2 regions of the Anaerobacillus sp. 1_MG-2023 genome follow, and region 2 is predicted to be linked to the other one. Evidence: a T-box and tRNA genes for the amino acid it is inferred to sense, from the RefSeq annotation. Region 2 holds a T-box; the other holds one or more tRNA genes.

What was found. A T-box is a leader RNA that pairs with one kind of tRNA and senses whether it is charged. The one in region 2 lies ahead of thrS (threonine--tRNA ligase), so its partner is inferred to be a tRNA-Thr.
Region 1: it has a tRNA-Thr gene. The T-box ahead of thrS (threonine--tRNA ligase) is inferred to sense a tRNA for this amino acid. The anticodon was not compared.

The regions. Positions count from the first base shown of each region.
Region 1 is NZ_JAUORD010000003.1:296,912-307,681, forward strand. Features, by position in the region: gene Q4550_RS07870 (toxic anion resistance protein) at 1-262, opposite strand, end outside; gene Q4550_RS07875 (glutaredoxin domain-containing protein) at 478-720, shown strand; gene Q4550_RS07880 (acyl-CoA dehydrogenase family protein) at 760-1,911, shown strand; gene Q4550_RS07885 (cell wall hydrolase) at 2,053-2,667, shown strand; gene kapB (kinase-associated lipoprotein KapB) at 2,742-3,137, shown strand; gene trhO (oxygen-dependent tRNA uridine(34) hydroxylase TrhO) at 3,237-4,139, shown strand; gene Q4550_RS07900 (NRDE family protein) at 4,198-4,953, shown strand; gene Q4550_RS07905 (hypothetical protein) at 5,083-5,238, shown strand; tRNA gene Q4550_RS07910 (tRNA-Val) at 5,433-5,508, shown strand; tRNA gene Q4550_RS07915 (tRNA-Thr) at 5,538-5,613, shown strand; tRNA gene Q4550_RS07920 (tRNA-Leu) at 5,619-5,703, shown strand; tRNA gene Q4550_RS07925 (tRNA-Arg) at 5,712-5,788, shown strand; tRNA gene Q4550_RS07930 (tRNA-Ala) at 5,793-5,868, shown strand; tRNA gene Q4550_RS07935 (tRNA-Ser) at 5,888-5,980, shown strand; tRNA gene Q4550_RS07940 (tRNA-Gly) at 5,986-6,059, shown strand; tRNA gene Q4550_RS07945 (tRNA-Glu) at 6,067-6,141, shown strand; gene Q4550_RS07950 (transporter) at 6,268-6,594, shown strand; gene Q4550_RS07955 (YpjP family protein) at 6,873-7,514, shown strand; gene Q4550_RS07960 (hypothetical protein) at 7,568-7,795, shown strand; gene Q4550_RS07965 (YuzB family protein) at 7,988-8,224, opposite strand; gene trxB (thioredoxin-disulfide reductase) at 8,417-9,358, shown strand; gene Q4550_RS07975 (Hsp20/alpha crystallin family protein) at 9,393-9,836, opposite strand; gene Q4550_RS07980 (thymidylate synthase) at 9,987-10,770, shown strand, end outside.
Region 2 is NZ_JAUORD010000004.1:183,075-193,844, forward strand. Features, by position in the region: gene Q4550_RS09430 (M42 family metallopeptidase) at 1-358, opposite strand, end outside; gene Q4550_RS09435 (dUTP diphosphatase) at 439-927, opposite strand; gene Q4550_RS09440 (sigma-w pathway protein ysdB) at 1,025-1,420, shown strand; gene Q4550_RS09445 (TVP38/TMEM64 family protein) at 1,481-2,053, opposite strand; gene Q4550_RS09450 (cytochrome ubiquinol oxidase subunit I) at 2,197-3,519, shown strand; gene Q4550_RS09455 (cytochrome d ubiquinol oxidase subunit II) at 3,553-4,593, shown strand; gene Q4550_RS09460 (DUF1294 domain-containing protein) at 4,667-4,948, opposite strand; gene rplT (50S ribosomal protein L20) at 5,112-5,468, opposite strand; gene rpmI (50S ribosomal protein L35) at 5,514-5,714, opposite strand; gene infC (translation initiation factor IF-3) at 5,737-6,240, opposite strand; ribosomal protein L20 leader region at 6,330-6,451, opposite strand; gene thrS (threonine--tRNA ligase) at 6,629-8,566, opposite strand; T-box leader at 8,609-8,824, opposite strand; gene Q4550_RS09485 (putative sporulation protein YtxC) at 8,881-9,717, opposite strand; gene dnaI (primosomal protein DnaI) at 9,820-10,752, opposite strand; gene Q4550_RS09495 (replication initiation and membrane attachment family protein) at 10,768-10,770, opposite strand, start outside.

The DNA of each region.
Region 1 (10,770 bases), on a different contig from region 2:
GCAAATAAGAGGGCTCTAAGTCTGAGACATGCTCTCTGAGTTTGTGTAAGTTATCAGGTAAGTCGTTATTCGGTTGGTCAATCATTCCCTTTACAGGACGCTTCAATGCTTCAAGGGATTCCCCAGCGTTGCGCTGGGCATCTTCACCAAGTCCTGATAATGTCTGGAGAATCTTATCTGTATCGTCTTCATGATAAAAGCTTTGAATGATCTCTTCAGCCTTTTCACGTTGTGAGTTAATTTTCTCAGGTTGATTACTCATATATGTCACTCCTTCAATTGAATGAATTCGTTAAATTATTCTTCTATCATTCTATACGAATAGATTTCGTGAAAAGTTTCAAAACACCTTCAGCAAAACAATTCCCTTTGAGTGAATCGAGCAAACTCACCTAAATGAAATAGTTGAAAGATGCAAAGTAGGGTGGTATGTTTTAAACGGAATTACTTGTAAATTAGTGATAGGAAGTGAACAAAATGAAAAAAGTCAAATTATATACACAACCGGCATGTCCACCATGTGAATTTGTGAAAAATTATTTTCAAATGCATGAAGTAAAATATGAGCTACTAAACATAAAAGAAAACGTTGCTGCGCGCAATGAATTGATTCATGATCATGGTTCTATGTCTACCCCAACGATTGTCATCGACGGCGAAGTCATTATTGGATTTGAACAGGAGCGTATTGATGAACTTCTGAATATTTCATCATCTTGATGATAGATTAATGACTTTGATGAAAGAGGGTGTCTTAGAATGATTGATAAATTTGTTCGAAATGAGCGTGATTATAAGCTGCTCGAATTAGCTAATAAACATCGAGCAGAACTTAAAGAGAGCGCCAAACATATTGATCAGGAAGCGTATATTCCTGATTCCATTATAGCAAGTATGAAAGAATCAGGCTTTACTTCACTTACAATCCCAGAAGAATTTGGAGGTGGTGGTCTTTCTCTCTATGAGCTTGTTCTTGTTCAGGAAGAGCTTGGTAAAGGAGAAGGGTCTGGTGCGCTATCACTCGGCTGGCATCTGGGAGTACTAAAAGATTTAAGCGATCGAAGGCCGTGGAATGCTTCAACCTATGAAAGGCTTTGTCGTCATGTTGTGGATGGTACGCTCATAAATCGAGCTCAAACAGAAGAGGAGACAGGTGATCCAACTCGAGGTGGTATGCCTGCAACGATCGCGACTGCGGTCGAGGGAGGATATAAAATAACTGGTCGAAAAACATTTACAACATTAAGTCCTCACCTTAATCAAGTGATTGTCAAAGCAACGTGCGAAGGCGTCCCTACAGATTTCTTAGTGTCTATGAGTGAAGAAGGTGTAGAACTTGAAGGGACTTGGGATGTGCTAGGCATGAGAGGTACCCGTAGTGATGACCTTGTATTGACTGACGTATTTGTTCCTTCTAATGCGCTCCTTGAAACTTATGATAAAAATCGAAAAACAGCTTCATTACCTCCGGCCTGGTTGCTCCATATTCCCGCTGTATACATGGGGATAGCAGAGGCAGCACGGGAAGAGGCAGTTCAATTTGTGTCTTCTTACCAACCGAACACACTTGATGTGCCACTGAAAGATGTACCGCACATTCAAGATAAATTTGGAAGAATTGGACTTTCATTAATGGCAGCACGTCATTTTCTATATTCGGTTGCAGAGCAGTGGGATCGTTACCCAGAAGATCGGATGAACATGCAGGGACAGCTTTTCGCTGCCAAAACGCAAGCAATGAATGCTGCACTGGAAGTTGTTGATCTTTCAATGCGTATTGTAGGAGCACGAAGCTTAATGAAGAAGAATCATCTGGAACGACTTTATCGAGACGTGAGAGCGGGGCTTCACAATCCTCCGAGTGATGAATTATCGCTACAAGTTCTTGCAATGAAGCAATTTCAAGACTAATTATCTTACTCCTTCCCTTTTGGAAGGAGTTTCTTTTTGTTCTCATATGTGGAAGACATCCCTGTGACTCCCTATTGAAAGGGATCTGTCCTTCCTCTATCCTTTATGGCGTGGCAAAAAGCTACTGAAAGGATGAGATATATGAACAAAACGATCATTGCTATGATGATGATGAGCCTCTTTTTTGCTCTGTTTTCTGCACAAACTCATCAGGTAGCGGCCGTATCATTGATGAAAGTAAAGCCTAAGATTGAGAATGAGATCAATGAAGAAGTTGTGTTAAATGAAACTTTATCTGAACCTGAAACCAAACAGGAGGTGGCCTTACTGCTTAACCTTCCTGTAAAAAATATGAATGATGTTAAGAAAGTAACAAAGGATCAATTTACTGTATCGAACTATTCTGTAGAAGAAATTGAAATGTTGGCCAAGCTGGTTAATGGAGAAGCAAGAGGTGAATCGTTTGAAGGGAAAGTAGCAGTAGCTGCTGTAACAGTCAATCGAACACTTTCTGCAAGATTTCCAAATAGCATTAAAGAAGTGATTTTTGAAAGTGGTGCTTATACTGCAGTATCTGACGGTCAATATGATCAAAAGCCAGGAGCAGAATCATATAAGGCTGTCTATGCGGCCCTTAGTGGTAGAGACCCAAGCTCAGGAGCTTTGTTTTATTACAATCCTGATATTGCAACAGACGATTGGATTCGTACAAGACATATAATCAAAGAGATTGGAAAACATGTCTTCACAAGATAAAATCCTCCTGATAAAGGAGGATTTTATGATATCATCGACGTGTACACACAGTTAGATGAAGGAGTGAAGCGACTATGTCAGAGAAAAAAACGTTTCAGCCAGGAGAAATAGTAACGGCAGGTTATAAAACGGGGAGATATATTGGAGAAGTCGTTGATATGAAGTCCCCCAAAGCTGTGATTAAGGTTCTTGCAGTCATCAAGCATCCAACTCAGGGAGACCTTCACAATCCCAAACAGCTCGATGTTCCTCTTTTTCACCAGCGAAAAGCGTTAGCCCAATTCGAGAAAGCGCTCGTTCCAATGTCAGCCATTAACCATTACGAAGGAAATGTTCCTAATTATAACGATTCACTGAAGGAAGCACTTGAAACACAATCCGCAGAGCTCAAGCACGAAGGCGGAAGATGGGCCGAAGCATCTCTTATCGAAATCGAAAAGCTTAAAGACGACTACTTCCCATCAAGGTAATCTTCTTTACATCAGACTTCGAATCCGGTAAGATATAGTATTGATTTAGGCTCTTGGTTTAGAGCTTGATTGAAGAAGACGTAAAGGGTGGTTTTTGATTTGCAATCAGAAGCTTCAGCATATCAAGTGCTGTTATATTATCAATATGTAGAAATAGAAGATCCGGATTATTTTGCTCGAAAGCATCTTAAGTATTGTCAATCACTCAATTTAAAAGGTCGAGTCCTTGTAGGCAAAGAGGGTATTAATGGCACGGTTTCAGGAACCGTTGAGGATACTGAGCGCTACATGGACGTACTAAAAGCAGATGAACGCTTTCGTGATATGGTTTTCAAAATTGATGAAACAGAAGGTCATGCTTTTAAAAAGATGCACGTACGTCCGCGCGAAGAAATCGTTTCACTAAAGCTTGAGGAAGATGTAAACCCGAAAGAAATAACCGGGAATTATCTTGAGCCAAAGGAATTTATGGAAGCATTAGAAGATGATGATGTAATTGTTATCGATGCACGAAATGACTATGAGTACGATATTGGTCATTTTCGCAATGCAATTCGTCCTGATATAAAGGCTTTTCGAGATCTTCCGGACTGGATTGAACAAAATCTTTCGGACCAAAAAGATAAGAAAGTATTAACTTATTGTACAGGTGGAATTCGCTGTGAGAAATTTTCTGGTTACTTAATGAAAAAAGGTTTTTCCGACGTTTCACAGCTTCATGGAGGAATTGTAACGTATGGTAAAGACCCGGAGGTACAAGGGAAATATTTTGATGGCAAGTGCTTTGTATTTGATGATCGTCTTGCTGTTAATGTAAACCGTACCGATGAAGATACAGTTGTAGGGAAATGCTACCATTGTGAGGATCCAGCAGATACTTATATCAATTGTGCTAATGTACAGTGTGACAAGCTTCATATCGTCTGTGATTCTTGCAAAGAGGAGTATAACCATTATTGTTCTTCTGCATGTGAAGAAGAAGTTCGTATGATCCAATCGTAACGCAGCGGCTAACGCTGCGTTTTTTCTTACATTGAAACAAGAGAGGAGGCGCGTTAAGATGTGCTTAATTGCTGTAGCTCAAAATGTTCATCCTACATACCCATTTATACTCGTAGCCAACCGAGATGAATTCTACGAGCGTCCAACAAAACCTGCGAACTATTGGAGAGATGTACCAGAACTACTTGCGGGGCGTGATTTAAAGGCTATGGGAACATGGCTAGGGGTTACAACAAACGGAAGAATTGCAGCCCTTACGAACTATCGAGAAGCGAATGAGCAGCCTAAAAGTCTATCAAGGGGTGATCTAACGGCCGATTACTTACGTGATCATCAATCCCCATTATCATACTTAGAAATGGTTCGACAAAAGAAAGATCAGTACAATGGATTTAATTTAATCATAGGAGATTTTAAGAGCCTTTATTATTATTCAAATCGGCAGGATCAAATTTCAAAACTAGAGAACGGTGTTCACGCTGTTAGTAATCACTTACTGAATACGAGCTGGCCAAAGGTTGAGCAGCTTAAAGAAGAATTGAAACACTATTTAAGTGCAGAAAAGAACCTCGATCAGAATCGTCTTTTTGAAATGCTTTCTCACGCTGAGCCTGCACCTGATTATCTATTACCACAGACAGGCGTGCCGATCGAATGGGAAAGGATGCTTTCACCTGTTTTTATTAAGTCGGATCATTACGGAACGAGGGCGCAAACTGTTATTATGGTTTCACAAAATGGAGAAGTTACTTTTGTTGAGAGGTCAGGAGAAGATCACGAAAATTACTACCAATTTAATCTTGAAGAAGCATAATTGCGCTCCAAGTGAATAAATTATGTGTTACCTGTAACTTTTGCCAATAGATCGATGGTGAAAAAAGATTCGGGTTTAACAACAGAAAAATAGGGTAATGAGAGTTATTACTTATGAGGAGGGGTTTTTTTGAAAAGAAAGCGTCACTATGTTGAAGATCAGCTTTTGCGGGAATCAAGCGACATGAAAGAGTACCGAAAATATGATTCTGAAATGGTGACTAAAAAAAGACCAATACTCCGCCAAAATAAAAAGAAAAAACCACTTATTCAAACGCCAGTATAAGCAGGGGAGAGCGCTCCCTGCTTTTTCTATGTGAAAAATGGAGTGCTTAACTATGGGGATTATTTTTTTGTGAAAAAGGGTTGTGTTTTTTTCGAGTCGGTGATAAGATAAGTCTTGTCCTTGAAAAAACACATTAAAAAAAGTGTTGACGAGACAAAAGATGATATTGTATAATAATGAAGTCGCTGTTTAACGGAGGATTAGCTCAGCTGGGAGAGCATCTGCCTTACAAGCAGAGGGTCGGCGGTTCGAGCCCGTCATCCTCCACCATTTATTTTTGATGAGTTTCATTAAATTATGCCGGCCTAGCTCAATTGGTAGAGCAACTGACTTGTAATCAGTAGGTTGGGGGTTCAAGTCCTCTGGCCGGCACCACACATGCGGGTGTGGCGGAATTGGCAGACGCGCTAGACTTAGGATCTAGTGTCTTACGACGTGGGGGTTCAAGTCCCTTCACCCGCACCATAGAATATGCGCCCGTAGCTCAATTGGATAGAGCGTCTGACTACGGATCAGAAGGTTAGGGATTCGACTTCTCTCGGGCGCACCATCTTGGGGCCTTAGCTCAGCTGGGAGAGCGCCTGCCTTGCACGCAGGAGGTCAGCGGTTCGATCCCGCTAGGCTCCACCATATATATATTCATGTTTTTGGAGGAATACCCAAGTCTGGCTGAAGGGATCGGTCTTGAAAACCGACAGGGGCTTAGTCGCCCGCGGGGGTTCGAATCCCTCTTCCTCCTCCATCTTTGCGGGTGTAGTTTAGTGGTAAAACCTCAGCCTTCCAAGCTGATGTCGTGGGTTCGATCCCCATCACCCGCTCCATTTTGTTGGCCCGTTGGTCAAGCGGTTAAGACACCGCCCTTTCACGGCGGTATCACGGGTTCGATTCCCGTACGGGTCACCAACTAAATTTTCATAAATTTTATTGGCTCAAGCATACTCAAAGAGGTGCTTTTTTTGTTGTTTTCAATTCGGTACGTCTTATCAGAATACAGCATACAGTGACTGTATAAGAGAGGGGATGGACCGAATGTATTATGAAGAACATGAGCATATTGCTTATCATTATGACAACACAGATGCCTATCGTCAGCAACCGGTAGCTCCAACTTCGAGCCCACCAGCATCACCGCCTCCTAGACCGCAGTCAGCACAAGCTGGAACATTTGCTGTAGATCCAGGATCAATTAGAAGGTGTATGTATCGGTTTACTTATATTTGGATGAGGGGCGGCAATTCATTTTGGTTTTGGCCAGTATATGTAGGGCGTACTTCTGTTTCGGGGTTTCGCTGGACCGGTAGAAGGTGGGTATATACAGGCATAAGTCTCAGAAGAATTGATATGTTTACTTGTTAATAGATAGGGCGCTTACATGAAGCGCTCTTTTTTAAAGGCTCTTTTCGTAGACGTTGTTGCTATAGTAGGTGAATTTTCGCTTCAATCAAGGAAGTTTAGAGTTTAATTCAACAATTGTTTCGAAAGCAACAATTTTTATAAAAGGGCCTTTTAAATGAAAAGCTTCTTTAACTTAGCCAAATGAAAATTAATGAAAAATCGTCTAAACATCTGGCTTTTTTGAGAAGATCATGCGAGAATAATACTAACTATTGATCTTCGAAAGTCAGGTGCACATAATGAAATTCCCTCTTTGGATGAGAAAGTTATTTGTAGCATTTGTTGCTGTTGTTACGCTTGGAACTGTGATTCCTACTGGATATCTAGCAGATGACAAAACAGAGGCATCAGAGAATTATCAAGAAGAAAACCATCTTCTTATTGAGTCGAGGGACGAGCCTGATAAGGCGATAGAGCCTGTTGTTGATCAGTATGATTGGCCCATCATAGCTCAGGACGCTTCTTCTTCTGAACTACTGACGCATTTTGTAAGCTATGCAAGCAATCAATCTGAGCAACTCGGGCTAACAAAATTCGGTGAAACGATCTCAACTCGAGTCGGTAACGAGTATCGAGATGCAATTGTACCTAAAATGACAGAAGCGATCGCTACCTCAGTGGAAAATCTGGATGAGGATACGTTAAGGTCACTTCGTTTGACGGACAACCCTTCTGGTGGATACGGAGAACGCATTCTTCATGTGTATAATGAACAGAGCGGGGAAGACTTATTGCGTTTCCATGTGAGAAGAGATCACCCCCCACAAGATGGCTATTGGTTTAATTTTCATTACCATGCAGCGAATGATGATTTTGAAGAACATTATGAAGTAGGTAAGATTTATTGGGATAAAAACACTCCGCCTAAGTGGCTCTCGTAAGAGAGGTGCGCGGGGTGTTTTTGGTTGGAGATTAAGGGAGGATCACAACATAGATGGAACTTGTACAATGTATTAGAGATGTTTTCGAAGAAGAGCCTTTAACCGGCTCAGAGAATGTATTGAATCGTAAATTATTTAAGGAAGGTCATTTCTACCCAGTTTATAAAGATGAGCATCATAGCTGGATTACGCTTGATGATGAAGGAGAGCAGCATATTATTGCTACCGGCATCTCCCTCAATGAAGACTTCTGGTTTACTTTTCGGTTTCGCATTGCATAATAAAAAGCCGCATTAAGCGGCTTTTACTTTTTTTTAGGGCGCGCATTTTGCGGGCCTCTTTTCTTATTTATAAGAAGAGCGTCTTCGCCTTCTTTTTCACCTTGCACACCGGCTTTCGGATCATACGCGTTTCGATTTTTCATGTAAGCTCCTCCTCTAATTGGATTCACTTAATAGTATGTCCATATTCGTTTAAAACATCGGATTTTCTTCGATAAACTGGTAGACGTTATCAACTAGCTCATCGGGCGTTTCGGCAGTAACGCGCTCGCCGTTAACGAGACAGTAAATATCCTGGCTACAAAGTGTGCAGTGACCAAGACAAGAATATTCGAGCACATCAAGATCTGTATCTTTTTCTAGTTTTTCCATTGCTTTATGTGAACCGCTCGAAAGATTACTCATGCAGAATTCAACTATTGGATTCATCTTTTATTCACCTCGGGTTTTCCTTACTATTACAAGACTGTTTCTATTCTATCAAGAAGGTGTGAAAATGAACAACCATTTGCATAAGATCAAGAAACAAATTGATGGATAACCATATAATTTGTAAGAGAAGGGTTTATTTCTATATAATTAGGAAAAATAACATAATGAAGTCGATAGAGGAGGGTCATTATGCATAAAGCAGTTATTGTAGGAACAGGACCAGCGGGTTTAACAGCAGCCATTTATCTTGCGAGGGCTAATATGGAGCCGCTCGTCATTGAGGGACCGGAACCTGGTGGTCAGCTTACGTTAACAACAGATGTTGAGAACTTTCCCGGTTTTCCAGATGGCGTTCTCGGTCCAGAATTGATGGAAAATATGAAGAAGCAGGCGCTTAGGTTTGGCGCTACAATTGAGCGTGGATGGGTGAAGGATATTGATTTTAGTGAGCGTCCATTTAAATTAAAAACAGATACACTCGGGGATATTATGGCGGAGTCTGTTTTGATTTCGACTGGTGCTTCAGCAAAGCTTCTAGGTATACCAGGAGAATCAGAGAACATGGGTCGAGGCGTGAGTACATGTGCAACGTGTGACGGCTTTTTCTTCCGTGGTAAAAAAATCGTTGTGATTGGTGGAGGAGACTCGGCTATGGAAGAAGCGACTTTCTTAACGAAATTCGCTTCAGAAGTTACTGTTCTTCATAGGAGGAAAGAACTTCGCGCATCAAAAATAATGCAAGAGCGTGCTCGTTCCAATGAAAAAATAAGCTGGAAGCTGAATGCTTCCCCGCTAGAGGTTGTGGCAGAAAACAATAAAGTAAGCGGGATTAAAGTAAAGAATAGTGATACGGGAGAAGAGGAGTTCGTTAAGACAGACGGCATATTTGTTGCAATTGGCCATCGTCCAAACACTGATTTTCTCGAGGGTAAAATTAATATGGATGATAAAGGTTACGTTCAAGTAGAACCAGGAACGACAAAAACGAACGTCCCTGGCGTGTTTGCTTGTGGAGATGTACAGGATTTTACTTACCGTCAAGCGATCACAGCAGCAGGTACAGGGTGTATGGCGGCTATGGATTGTGAGCGTTTCCTCGAAGGAAACGCCTTTATAGACTGGAGTATGTAAGAAGAAAAAGCGCAGGCCTTGGCCTTGCGCTTTTTTAGTCGATGTTAATATAATTCGAATCGGTACGTATGCGATCGGATTTAGGTATCTTAATTTCAAGAACACCGTTTTCGTATTTCCCTTTCACATTTTTCATGGAAAAGTGAAAGGGAAGCTTAATGGTGCGACTAGTACTTGAATAGGATCGTTCTTGTTTGTAATATTTTTGTTTATCGTTTCGTGACTCATGAAATTCTTTCGATTCAATGGAGATTCGGAGACCATCTCCAAGTGGTTCCACTTTAATTTGCTCCTTCGTGATACCGGGTAACTCTGCTTCAACAATAAATGCATCCTCTGTTTCATAAAGATCAACCCGAAACGACTGAGCTGGTAGCAGATTCGCAAAGGGCTCTTTAAAGAAATCATCAAAGGTGTTCATCCAATTTTGAATAGCAGGGTCTTGAAACAGTTTAGGTAATTTATCGCCTTTCGCCATGGTTATTTCATCCTTTCCAACATTTCTGATATACAGTATGTTTGCCCAAGGAAAATGTGCTTTTTGGCTGTATTTTACATACAATTCGCAAGTTACTTCTCATCTTTCTTCATGTTACAATGATCATTAGAGAATTGAAGGAGGAGTACAATGAAGACTTACTTGCAGCTATGCGAAGAAATTTTACATAACGGAACAAAGAAATCTGATCGAACAGGAACGGGGACGGTCAGTGTTTTTGGACATCAAATGAGGTTTGATTTACAAGAGGGTTTTCCAGCTTTAACTACCAAAAAACTTCACTTAAGATCAATTATTCATGAGCTTCTTTGGTTTTTAAATGGAGATACCAATGTAAAGTATCTTCAGGATAATGGTGTGCGCATCTGGAATGAATGGGCTGATGAAGATGGTGAGCTTGGTCCAGTTTATGGTCATCAATGGCGCTCGTGGACGGGCGCGGACGGATCAACCGTTGATCAAATTGCAAAAGTAGTTGAGCAAATTAAAACAAATCCGAATTCAAGAAGAATGATTGTAACAGCATGGAACCCATCAGAAGTTGATGACATGGCTTTACCTCCATGTCACTGTCTTTTCCAGTTTTACGTTGCTGATGGGAAGCTTTCTTGTCAGCTTTATCAACGTTCTGCTGACGTGTTCCTTGGGGTGCCTTTCAATATCGCTTCCTACGCGCTTCTCACAATGATGATGGCGCAGGTGTGTGATTTAGAGCCAGGTGAATTTATTCATACGCTAGGTGATGCACATATTTATAACAATCATATTGAGCAGGTCAACCTTCAGCTCACTCGTGAACCTAGAGACCTTCCAAAAATGAAAATTAATCCAGACGTGAAATCAATTTTTGATTTCTCATTTGATGATTTTGAGTTAACGGATTACAATCCTCATCCACATATTAAAGGAGAGG
Region 2 (10,770 bases):
GTTTAGAACCGATGACGCCCATAATGTTACCATTACGAGTCATGACGTTAACACGCTGTGCAAGCATAACCTGCTCCCACCAGCCGCCAACTGTTTGGAAATAAAGAAAGCCTTTATCATCAATACGCGTTACCATAAAGCCAATCTCATCGAGATGACCTGCAACCATAATCTTTGGGCCTTCTGCTTTACCTTTTTTAACCGCAATTAAGCTGCCAAGATTATCATACATAATTTCATCTGAAAGAGATTCAATGTGCTTCTTCATCACTTCGCGAGGTTCACGTTCGTTACCTGGTACACCATTCGCATCAGTGAGTTCTTTCAGCATCTGCAACGTTTCGTCTAGCTTAGCCATATGTATTGCCTCCTTGATATGTATTCTCTGTTCATTATAACGGTTTCCGAAATATTTCACAATTCAGAGGACTCTTGAATCTAATATCCCTGATCCTGTCGATTATGATTCACTTTATTTTTTTTCAAATATGCTTCATTCATTTCTTCAAACCGTAGCCCGATAAGTTGTCCAAGTAAAAGATAACTTTCCATTAAATCGTTAAATGCTTCCTCATTTTTTTCACTCGCCACTTGATCAATCGCTTTGTAGACACGATGGAAAGCTTGTACTTCAGAGCCAGCGGGATCGTCTTTTGACAATGCTTCATACGTTGTAATACCCAATTCAATCCCTAATGAGAGAATAAAATGAATACCATCCACATACTCCTCTAGAATCGTTTCTTTAGGGGAAGGAGCTTTTTTACTCCAATATTTAAAACAACGTGTTTCATTCGCTAGTTCTCCAATCTCGACTTTAAGAGCAAGTAGTTTATTCTCGAATAAATCTTCATGCCTCAGATTGTGTTCCTTTACAATCCGAGTATCAAGTTGTCTTTGTAATGTAAATAATTGTTCGAATTTCAATGAACTCTTCCTTTCTTAAATCTTTTCTTTTTTTGAAACCTTTCTTTATCATATACGTATAGAGAATAGAAGCATAGTGAAAATGAGGTGCTGACTAATGATTATTATTCTTTTTCGTCTTGTCATTCTCGTAGCCATGGTGTTGATTGCTTATTCTGTCATCCGCTTTTTTATGGATCCAAAACGAAAGTTGGAAAAAGCTCACGATCATAAAGAGTACTATTTCTTCGATGACTCGTCCAATGTAAGAAAAAATTTTCTCGTCACCTACAAAGGTGCCTTATTCGAAGGTGAAAAGTATCTTGGCACTACTGAAAAATCGTTCGATATTATTACCCTTTCAGTAGGGGTGAAAAATGCATCAGAACTATATTTGCTTGAGAAAGAAGATTTCTATTTTCTTGAAAAGGAAATGGACATCCGCTATCCTAGTGCAAAAATTGAATGGAAGAGCCCAGTCAAAGAATTTTTACGCCATCGCGAAAATACTTAACAAACAACCCCCCTCCGATCTGGAGGGGGGTTGTTTGTTACGATCAAATATAAAAGTTTTTTATCTCACAGGCTGAAAGAAATCCTCCCACTTCATAATCCACTCTCTTCTTCTTAGTAAATAGAAAAGGATGACAAGTCCACACAACATGAGTACGATGACGACCGGATCGAACCTACTAATCGCCGTACCAAAGAAAGAATACAACAAAGCGAGAGGTACATTTGAAATGAGGGATGACCGCAAATAATCTCTAAAGTCTTTAGATACCTCAATTAAACAAAGGGAAATGAAATGAAAATGAACGAAAGGTACTAATCGAAGGATGGCGATTTGCCCAACTGACATTGGCATATGTTTACGTGTCCATCGTTCTTTCATTCGAATAATTTTCTTAAACAAACCCGGCGTCCGCTTAACAACTAAATAAAAAACCGTACTTACAACAGTAATTCCAATCAATGAGTAAATCGTGCCATATATTGCGCCAAACATCACTCCACCAGCAACACAAACAACACTAACTGGAACAAATACAAACTGACGAATAAAATGAAAAATAATGAAATAGAATGGGGCGTAAATTCCGCTATTTGATACAACCTCCACAAGCGGTAGGACGAGCTCATTCATGATGTTCCCCCCTTCCTTTAACCTTTATGACAAGAGACGAGCTGTTATGTCAAAAAGCGAAGGTTCTCGATTAGAATATTATTTGGAAATACGTGGACAATAAGGAGGGATTTAATCAGTTCGGTAATTGGAGGGGATAAATTATGGATGAACTCGTTATTGCTCGTTCATTATTTGGAATGACAATGGGCGTACATATTATTTATGCAACACTCGGTGTAGGCTTACCTTTAATGGTTCTTGTAGCTGAGCTTATGTATCAAAAAACAAAAGATAGAGATTATGCGATAATGGCCAATCGATGGACGAAAGGGTTCGCTGTTTTACTAGGGGTGGCGATTCCTACAGGAACCATTGCAGGTGTACAGCTTTCTCTCTTATGGCCAGGATTTATGGAAGTCGTTGGACGAGTGATTGCATTGCCCTTTCAAATTGAAATTTATGCTTTCTTCCTAGAAGCTCTCTTTATGTCAATCTATGTTTATGCTGCAGATCGCCTTTCTCCAATCATGCGAATTGTGAGCGTAACGCTTGTTGCATTCGGTGCGAGCGCATCAGCTATCTTAATTACAAATGTCCACGCTTTTGAAGGTACACCAGCTGGATTTGAGATAGTAGACGGAAAATTCGTTAACGTTGATCCATGGGAGGCGTTCTTCAATCCTTCCTTTCTAGTTACAGCTGGACACGTAACTGTTTCCGCTTTAATGACAGGAGCATTTGTTATCGCATCCATTGCGGCATATAAAATGATTCGTCAACGAGGTAATACGAGAGAATATAAATTTCATCATAAAGCTTTAATGATGGGGCTCGTTATAGGTGGGGTTTTTTCAATTTTAACTGCCTTAAATGGACATGAATCTGCTCAACAACTGTATCAATATCAACCTGAGAAACTCGCGGCGGCGGAAGGTTTGTTTGAAACACAAACTTATGCACCACTTGCCATTGGCGGCTATACCGATAAAGAAGAACGTGAGGTAAAGTGGGCAATTGAAGTTCCGTGGGCACTCAGTTTTCTATCCGATGACTCATTTGATACGGAAGTACTCGGTCTTGAAGAATGGCCTGAAGAAGAGTGGCCACCACTATTTGTTCATACCTTGTTCAATTCAATGGTCGGGATTGGTTCCCTACTCATGCTATTGTCTATTGTTGGATTTACTTGGTACAAAATCCTTAAACGAAAAGAATTTCCACGCTGGCTTATGTGGGCATTTATTGCTGCAGGTCCGCTCGCCATTACAGCAATTGAATTCGGATGGATATTCGCCTGTACCGGCAGACAGCCCTGGATTATCTATCACGTTATGAAAACGGAAGAAGCAGTCACGACTTCAGGAAATATCGGCCTGCTCTTTGTTCTCTTTCTCATTGTGTATATCATTTTAATGATCTCAACAGTCCTCGTCCTTCGCTACTATTTCAATCGTAACCCGATTAGCGAGGAACTCGATCAGTAGGCACCTGCCTATACCGTTCAAAAAGAATAAGAGGTGAACCACATGTCAGAAGCATTTTACGCTATCACATTAATATGGGGTCTTGTTTTTATTTATGCGGTTATGGCCACAATCGATTTCGGTGCTGGTTTTTGGTCCATGATCTATTTAAATAAAAACAACACGAAAGCGACAAATATTGCAAATCGTTATTTATCTCCATCTTGGGAAGTAACAAATGTATTTATCGTTGCCATCGTCGTAGCTCTTTTCAGCTTTTTCCCTGGAGCAACATTTACCCTCGGTACTGTCCTTCTCATTCCAGGGAGTTTGATTATACTATTACTTGCCCTTAGGAGTGCGTTTCTTGTATTTTCTCATTCTGCTTCTTCAAATTACAAACGCCTCTTAACCTTGATATCAGGAATAACTGGTTTTCTTATTCCAGCTCTTTTGATTTGCGTGTTACCTATTACGCATGGCGGATTTATCCAAACATCAAACGGGATAGAACGTCTTTTATTGGTTGAATTATTTACAAGTCCAAGTGTTTATGCTTTCATGGCCTTCGCCATCTCAAGCACGCTCTTTCTATCTTCTCTGCTGCTTTCTGATTACTCTAACGTATCAGGAGATGAAGAAGCTTATCAAACTTACAGAAGGGATGCTATTCTTGTCGGTCCAATCTCACTAGCGATGGCGGGTTTACTCGTTCTCACTATTCGAACGGAAGCTCCATGGCTTTATGACAATTTAATGGACTACGTACCGTGGTTAATTGGTTCTATCACAACCTTTGCAATCGGATATCTCGCTCTCTTTATTCCTAGAAAAACAGGTGTCGGTATTCCGAGGCTTGCGATGGTAAGTATCGTTACACAATATTTACTTGCTAGTTATGCTTATGGTTCAGCTCATTTACCTTATATCGTATACCCAAATGTAACGATTGAAACTGGATTCACAGACCCCGCTACATTTAGAGCATTAATCGTCACCTACATTGTAGCCTTCTTTATTTTAACCCCAGGATTCATCTACTTCTGGCGCCTATTTTTGAAAGACAAAAGGTACCTTAAGCAAAATGAATCCTAATTGAAAACAAGTTCGTCTTATGAATAAAAAGAACAATACTCTAAATAAAAAAAACGCCCATTCGGCGTTTTTTCTACATATAGATGTATGCATAGATAACAAGGAGCACGAGATGAAGAGCTAATAGAGCGGGGATGCCATACACAAATTGCTTGTGTTTGGTTTTATGCCTAAAATTCTTCATTCCAGTTAAACCTCCGAAGCTTCCTCCAAAGAAAAATAAAAACCATAGCGTCTTTTCGGGAATTCTTCGCTTTCGATTTTGCGCTCTACGCTTATCGACCCCCATAGCTATGAAACTCCAACTATTGATGATCGCCAAATATATTCCTAATACAATTAAACCATCCAACACTTACTCTCTCCTCTATTAAAACCTTTTTCAAAAAGGCTATGTTAATGAGCGCTGTTGATTTTGACTCAATTACGCTTTGTGAGACAAAATTGAGAAACAATGATATAAGTAACATAGCTTACAAAAAAACCATCCTCAACATGTGAGGATGGTTTTAAAGAACTTATTTCAAGTTTTCTTTTGCTTTTGAAGCTAGTTCAGCAAATGCTTTTTCGTCATTTACCGCTAGTTCTGCAAGCATTTTACGGTTGATGTCGATACCAGCTGTTTTAAGACCAAACATCAAACGGCTGTAAGAAAGACCGTTCAAACGAGCTGCCGCGTTGATACGAGTGATCCAAAGCTTACGGAAGTCGCGTTTTTTCTGACGACGGTCACGGTAAGCGTACATGTTTGATTTCATAACTTGCTGATTAGCAACTTTGAAAAGCAAAGACTTAGATCCGTAATATCCTTTTGCGAGTTTTAACGTTCTTTTACGTCTACGACGTGTTACGTAGCCACCTTTTACTCTTGGCATACTAAACCCCTCCTAATTTCTGTGTCTAAATAATATAATAACCGATTACTTCTTATTGTAGATTAAAGTCTTAATGCGCTTGAAGTCACCTGCGGAAACAAGAGAAGCTTTACGAAGCTTACGCTTCTGCTTTTGAGACTTGTTACCGAACATATGGCTAGTGTAAGCACGGCTGCGCTTAAGTTTACCTGATCCAGTTTTCTTAAACCGTTTTGAAGCTCCACGGTGAGATTTCATTTTTGGCATGAGTGAGTTCCTCCTTCAAGAATTACTTTTCTGCGATAGGTGCCAAGATTAGGAACATGCTGCGTCCTTCCATTTTTGGTTTGGACTCAACAGTTGCAATATCTTTGCAATCTTCTGCTAGGTGCTCAAGCACCTTTTTACCGATATCAGAGTGTGTAATCATACGTCCGCGGAAACGGATCGATGCTTTCACTTTGTCGCCTTTTTCAAGAAACTTACGTGCATTACGAAGCTTCGTATTGAAGTCGTGTTCTTCAATGTTCGGGCTCAAGCGAACTTCTTTAACGGTAATGATCTTTTGTTTCTTACGCGCTTCTTTCTCTTTCTTCTGCTGCTCATAGCGGAACTTTCCGTAGTCCATAATGCGACAAACAGGAGGTTTCGCGTTTGGAGCAACCATTACAAGATCAAGATTTGCATTACGAGCCATATCTAATGCCTCAGATTTGGATTTCACACCAATTTGGTTTCCGTCTGCACCAACTAGACGTACTTCCCGAGCACGAATGCCCTCATTGACGTTCATATCTCTACTAATAATCAGCCACCTCCATGGTTATTGTTCGATGATGATCATCTAACATGATGTCATTAAATGGTTTATATCCGGTTCAAAGCATAAAAAAAGCGTCGGCGCATACGGCACCCACACATTACACAATTATAAGAACAGTGTACCTGCAAACTACCAGTTACGGCGTCAATCAGGTGAGAAGCGGGCGCTTCTGCTTGCTTTGTTTCCGATATTTAATTACCTAAGACAGTATACCATGCTGACCAAATGTATGTCAAGGTGATAAGATTCGTTCGAAGTGCACTTGATTATCATAACGAATCTTTCCCTTTGTGACAAGTGTTTTTTGTAAATTTCTTTTCTATATTAATAAAAGACCGGCAATTATGCCGGTCTTACATTACTTCTTCAGTTTAATTTCTTCTTCGATTCTAGCTGTGAAATCATTCAATGAAACAGTCTCAGAATCCTGCTGGCTGTAGCGGCGTACGTTAACCGCTTCACCTTCCACCTCTTTATCACCTACTACGAGCATGTAAGGAATTTTCTGCATTTGAGCTTCCCGGATTTTGTAACCAATCTTTTCATTGCGTTCGTCAACCTCGACACGAATTCCTGCACGCTGAAGTTTTTTCTGAACGCTCTTCGCATATTCTAAGTGAACTTCTGATACCGGAATAATCTCCGCCTGGATAGGTGAAAGCCAAGTTGGAAATGCTCCTTTGTATTCTTCAATTAAGAATGCTACGAAGCGTTCCATTGTAGAAACAACGCCGCGATGAATAACAACTGGACGATGGTGGTTGCCATCTTCACCAATATAAGATAGATCAAATCGCTCTGGAAGTAGGAAGTCAAGTTGAACAGTCGAAAGAGTCTCCTCTTTACCTAGAGCTGTTTTCACCTGAACATCCAATTTCGGACCATAAAATGCCGCTTCGCCTTCAGCTTCCACATATTCGACGTTTAGGTCATCCATTGCTTCTTTAAGCATTCTTTGTGCTTTTTCCCACATTTCATCATTGTCGATATACTTTTTCTTATCTGCTGGGTCGCGATAAGAAAGACGGAATGAGTAGTCACTGATGTTAAAGTCTTTATAAACTTCCTGGATAAGCTCGACAACTTCGATAAATTCTTGCTTGATTTGATCAGGACGACAGAAGATGTGAGCGTCGTTTAACGTCATCGAACGTACGCGCTGAAGACCTGCTAGCGCACCAGACATTTCATATCGATGCATTGTTCCAAGCTCTGCAACGCGGTATGGAAGACTACGATAGCTTTTTAGATCGTTTTTATAAATCATCATATGATGCGGACAATTCATTGGACGAAGAACCAGTTCTTCTGTTTCATCCATTTTCATCGGAGGGTACATATCATCCTGATAGTGATCCCAGTGACCACTCGTTTTATATAGATCAACATTTGCAAGATGAGGTGTATATACATGGTTATAACCAAGACGTTCCTCAAGGTCTACAATATATCGTTCAATCGTCCGACGAATAGTCGCCCCTCTTGGCAACCAAATCGGAAGTCCCTGTCCAACTTCTTGGGAAATAGTAAATAGTTTAAGTTCTTTACCGAGTTTGCGGTGATCACGTTCTTTGGCTTCTTCTAAAAGATGAAGGTATTCTTCAACTTGAGATTGCTTTGGAAAAGCAGTTCCATAAATGCGTTGAAGCATCTGGTTTTCGCTATCTCCACGCCAATAAGCGCCTGCAATCGAAAGTAATTTAAAGGCTTTAATCTTACTAGTAGAAGGAACGTGTGGTCCACGGCAAAGGTCAAAGAATTCACCCTGTTCATAAATTGTCACTTGTTCGTCAGCTGGAATAGCTTCTAATAGCTCTAATTTGAGCTCATCGCCAATCTCTTTAAACATTTTCTCTGCTTCACTGCGGCTTACAACGATGTGCTTCACTTCAAGATTTTCATTAATGATTTTCTTCATTTCTTTCTCAATCTTAGGCAGGTCCTCAGGCGTAATGGATACAGGGCAGTCAATATCATAGTAAAAACCACTATCAATAACCGGGCCTACTCCTAGTTTCACATCACTATAAAGGCGCTTAATTGCCTGTGCCATCAGGTGCGCTGTACTATGACGAAGCACTTCAAGACCGTCTTCACTTTCAGGGGTTACAATTTCAATAGAAGCATCCTCTTCAATTTCGCGTCTCAAATCAAAAAGAACACCATTCACTTTTCCTGCAAGAGCCTTTTTCTTTAGGCCCGGGCTGATTGAGCTTGCAATCTCTTCCGTTGTTGTCCCTTTATTAAATTCCTTTACAGAACCGTCAGGAAACGTTATTTTTACCATTTCAGCCATGCTTCTTCACTCCTTTTTTTGCATATAAAAAACACCCATCCCAAAAGGGACGAGTGTTGATCTCGTGGTTCCACCCTGCTTCCCGCATAAGATAATAACCTATACGGCTCAGACTGCTGTAACGTAGCAGAAACGCCACCCCATTTCCAGGGCAGAGTTCAAAGGTGGTAAGTATGCTCGTCTCGCTAGGAAGTTCGCACCAATCCTTCCCTCTCTGAAAGCTAACAACACATCTCATGTCCTTATCGTAACAATTACGTATATGCGTGTATGTAGGTATTATAAGTAGTGTACATATGAAAATCAAGCCTATTTTAAGGATTGCCTGAAAAAAATAGTTTAGACATACGATACGGAAAAAAACTTAACCTTTCTTCAAAAACATTTCGGATTGTTTGAACGAGCCCCTCATCGGAATCATCCGTGTAAATACAAACTTCTTCTGGAGCAAGCAGCAGAAGGGGAAATAGAATTTCAGAATCTATCTCATCTATGGTTAGCCCAACAGGAAGATCTTCCAACTTCCCTTCTATACCAGTTAATAGTGACCCATTCATATCAAACAATTGATACGTTTTATCATAAACAAGAACTACTTTTTTCTGAAGAGATTGCCTGGATCGCAAAAGAATTCTTAAACCTTCAACGAAGTTTTGATATTCTTGTTCAAGTTTATATTCGTCAATCGCCTCTCCAATCAATTCATTTAGCAAAGCACGATAAGGACCCGTTCGAAACCTTAAAAAAGAATCAAACAAAATGGTTCCACCCTGTTCAATACACGATAATGTTGACTGAAGGAGTACGTCCCTTCGATTAGCATAGCGATGAGCACCTGGATAGTCTTCTTTATCCCCATCTCCAATACTTCGAGCAATGGATGTAATTTCACCAATTTCATCTTTATCTTGATAATAATACGTTGAAGTTAATAGCTGTTCCATCCAACGCTTCTCATAAAAGGTACTCACACAGTTAGCAATGCATTGAGAAATCTGATAACACAGTTTTGTATCATATGGGCCTATCGCAACAGAAAGACTTAACTCTTCTTCATTTACAATGACTGAGTCACCGATTTTAATGAACTTGTTCAATTGATCGAATACAAATAGGAAGTCATCTATATCAGTAAATGTTATCGTAACCAACGCATTCCCTCCTGTCCACTACCTTCTCATTAGAATCTATATGGCAGAGTATGCGAAATGATGTATAGAACCACAAAAAAAAGCCTTCCGTAATGGAAGACTTTAAACTCGTCTATTTTTACCCTCTAAAAATACAGGCGTGGTAAAGTGCTTAATTCGCTCCATAATCCGCTTAGCTTTTGTTTCTTCAATTCCACTTTTATGGGAATAAGCTAGATGATCTTCAAGCAAAGCATAGTCCAGGTTAGATGAATACAGAGTTGGTAAGCCCTCAGTCATACGATATTGTAATAAAGCTCCAAGAATGTCATCTCGTACCCAACTTGAGATATTTTCCGCTCCAATATCATCAAGTATCAAGAGCGGTGTTTCTTTTAAATAATCAAGCTTTTCATCAATAGATTGATCTTGAATGGCGCTTTTCATTTGACGGAAGAAATCCGGAGTATAAATAAACTGAGAACGAACCCCTTTTTCTTTCGCCAGCTGGTTTGCAATAGCCCCGAGAATAAACGTTTTCCCTACCCCAAAACCTCCATGAATATAAAGCCCTTTAGTGGTTTCACCAGGAACGAAATCTTCTACATATTGAATCGCTGTCCCAATCGCTTCAATTCTAACAGGATCTTCATCATCCAAATCCGCGAAGGTAGCCTGAAGAATTTCTTTCGGAATATAGTAGCTTTGAATCATCTGATTACGCTTTTTATTCTTATCATCTTCAATTCTTGTTGGACAACGATTGTAGCGAATATCAATCACCGAACGATTAATAAATAGCTCAGGCTCGTACCCCTCCATCATATTAATGCAGTTCGAGAGACCAGGGCATCCTTCACATCGCTTTGCTTGTGTTGTATATTCATATAGTCTTGCAAGACTTCTATCAATTATTTTGTCATCGACCTCGTCATGCTCTTCAATAAATGCACGAATATCTTCATCGGCCATAATAGCCTTCTTCATCTCTTGGTACTGTTGCTGGAATTTCTTATTGCCTGGCATCTTGTTAAATGATTCCTGGATTGATTCCATTCTTGTTCACCCCGCTTA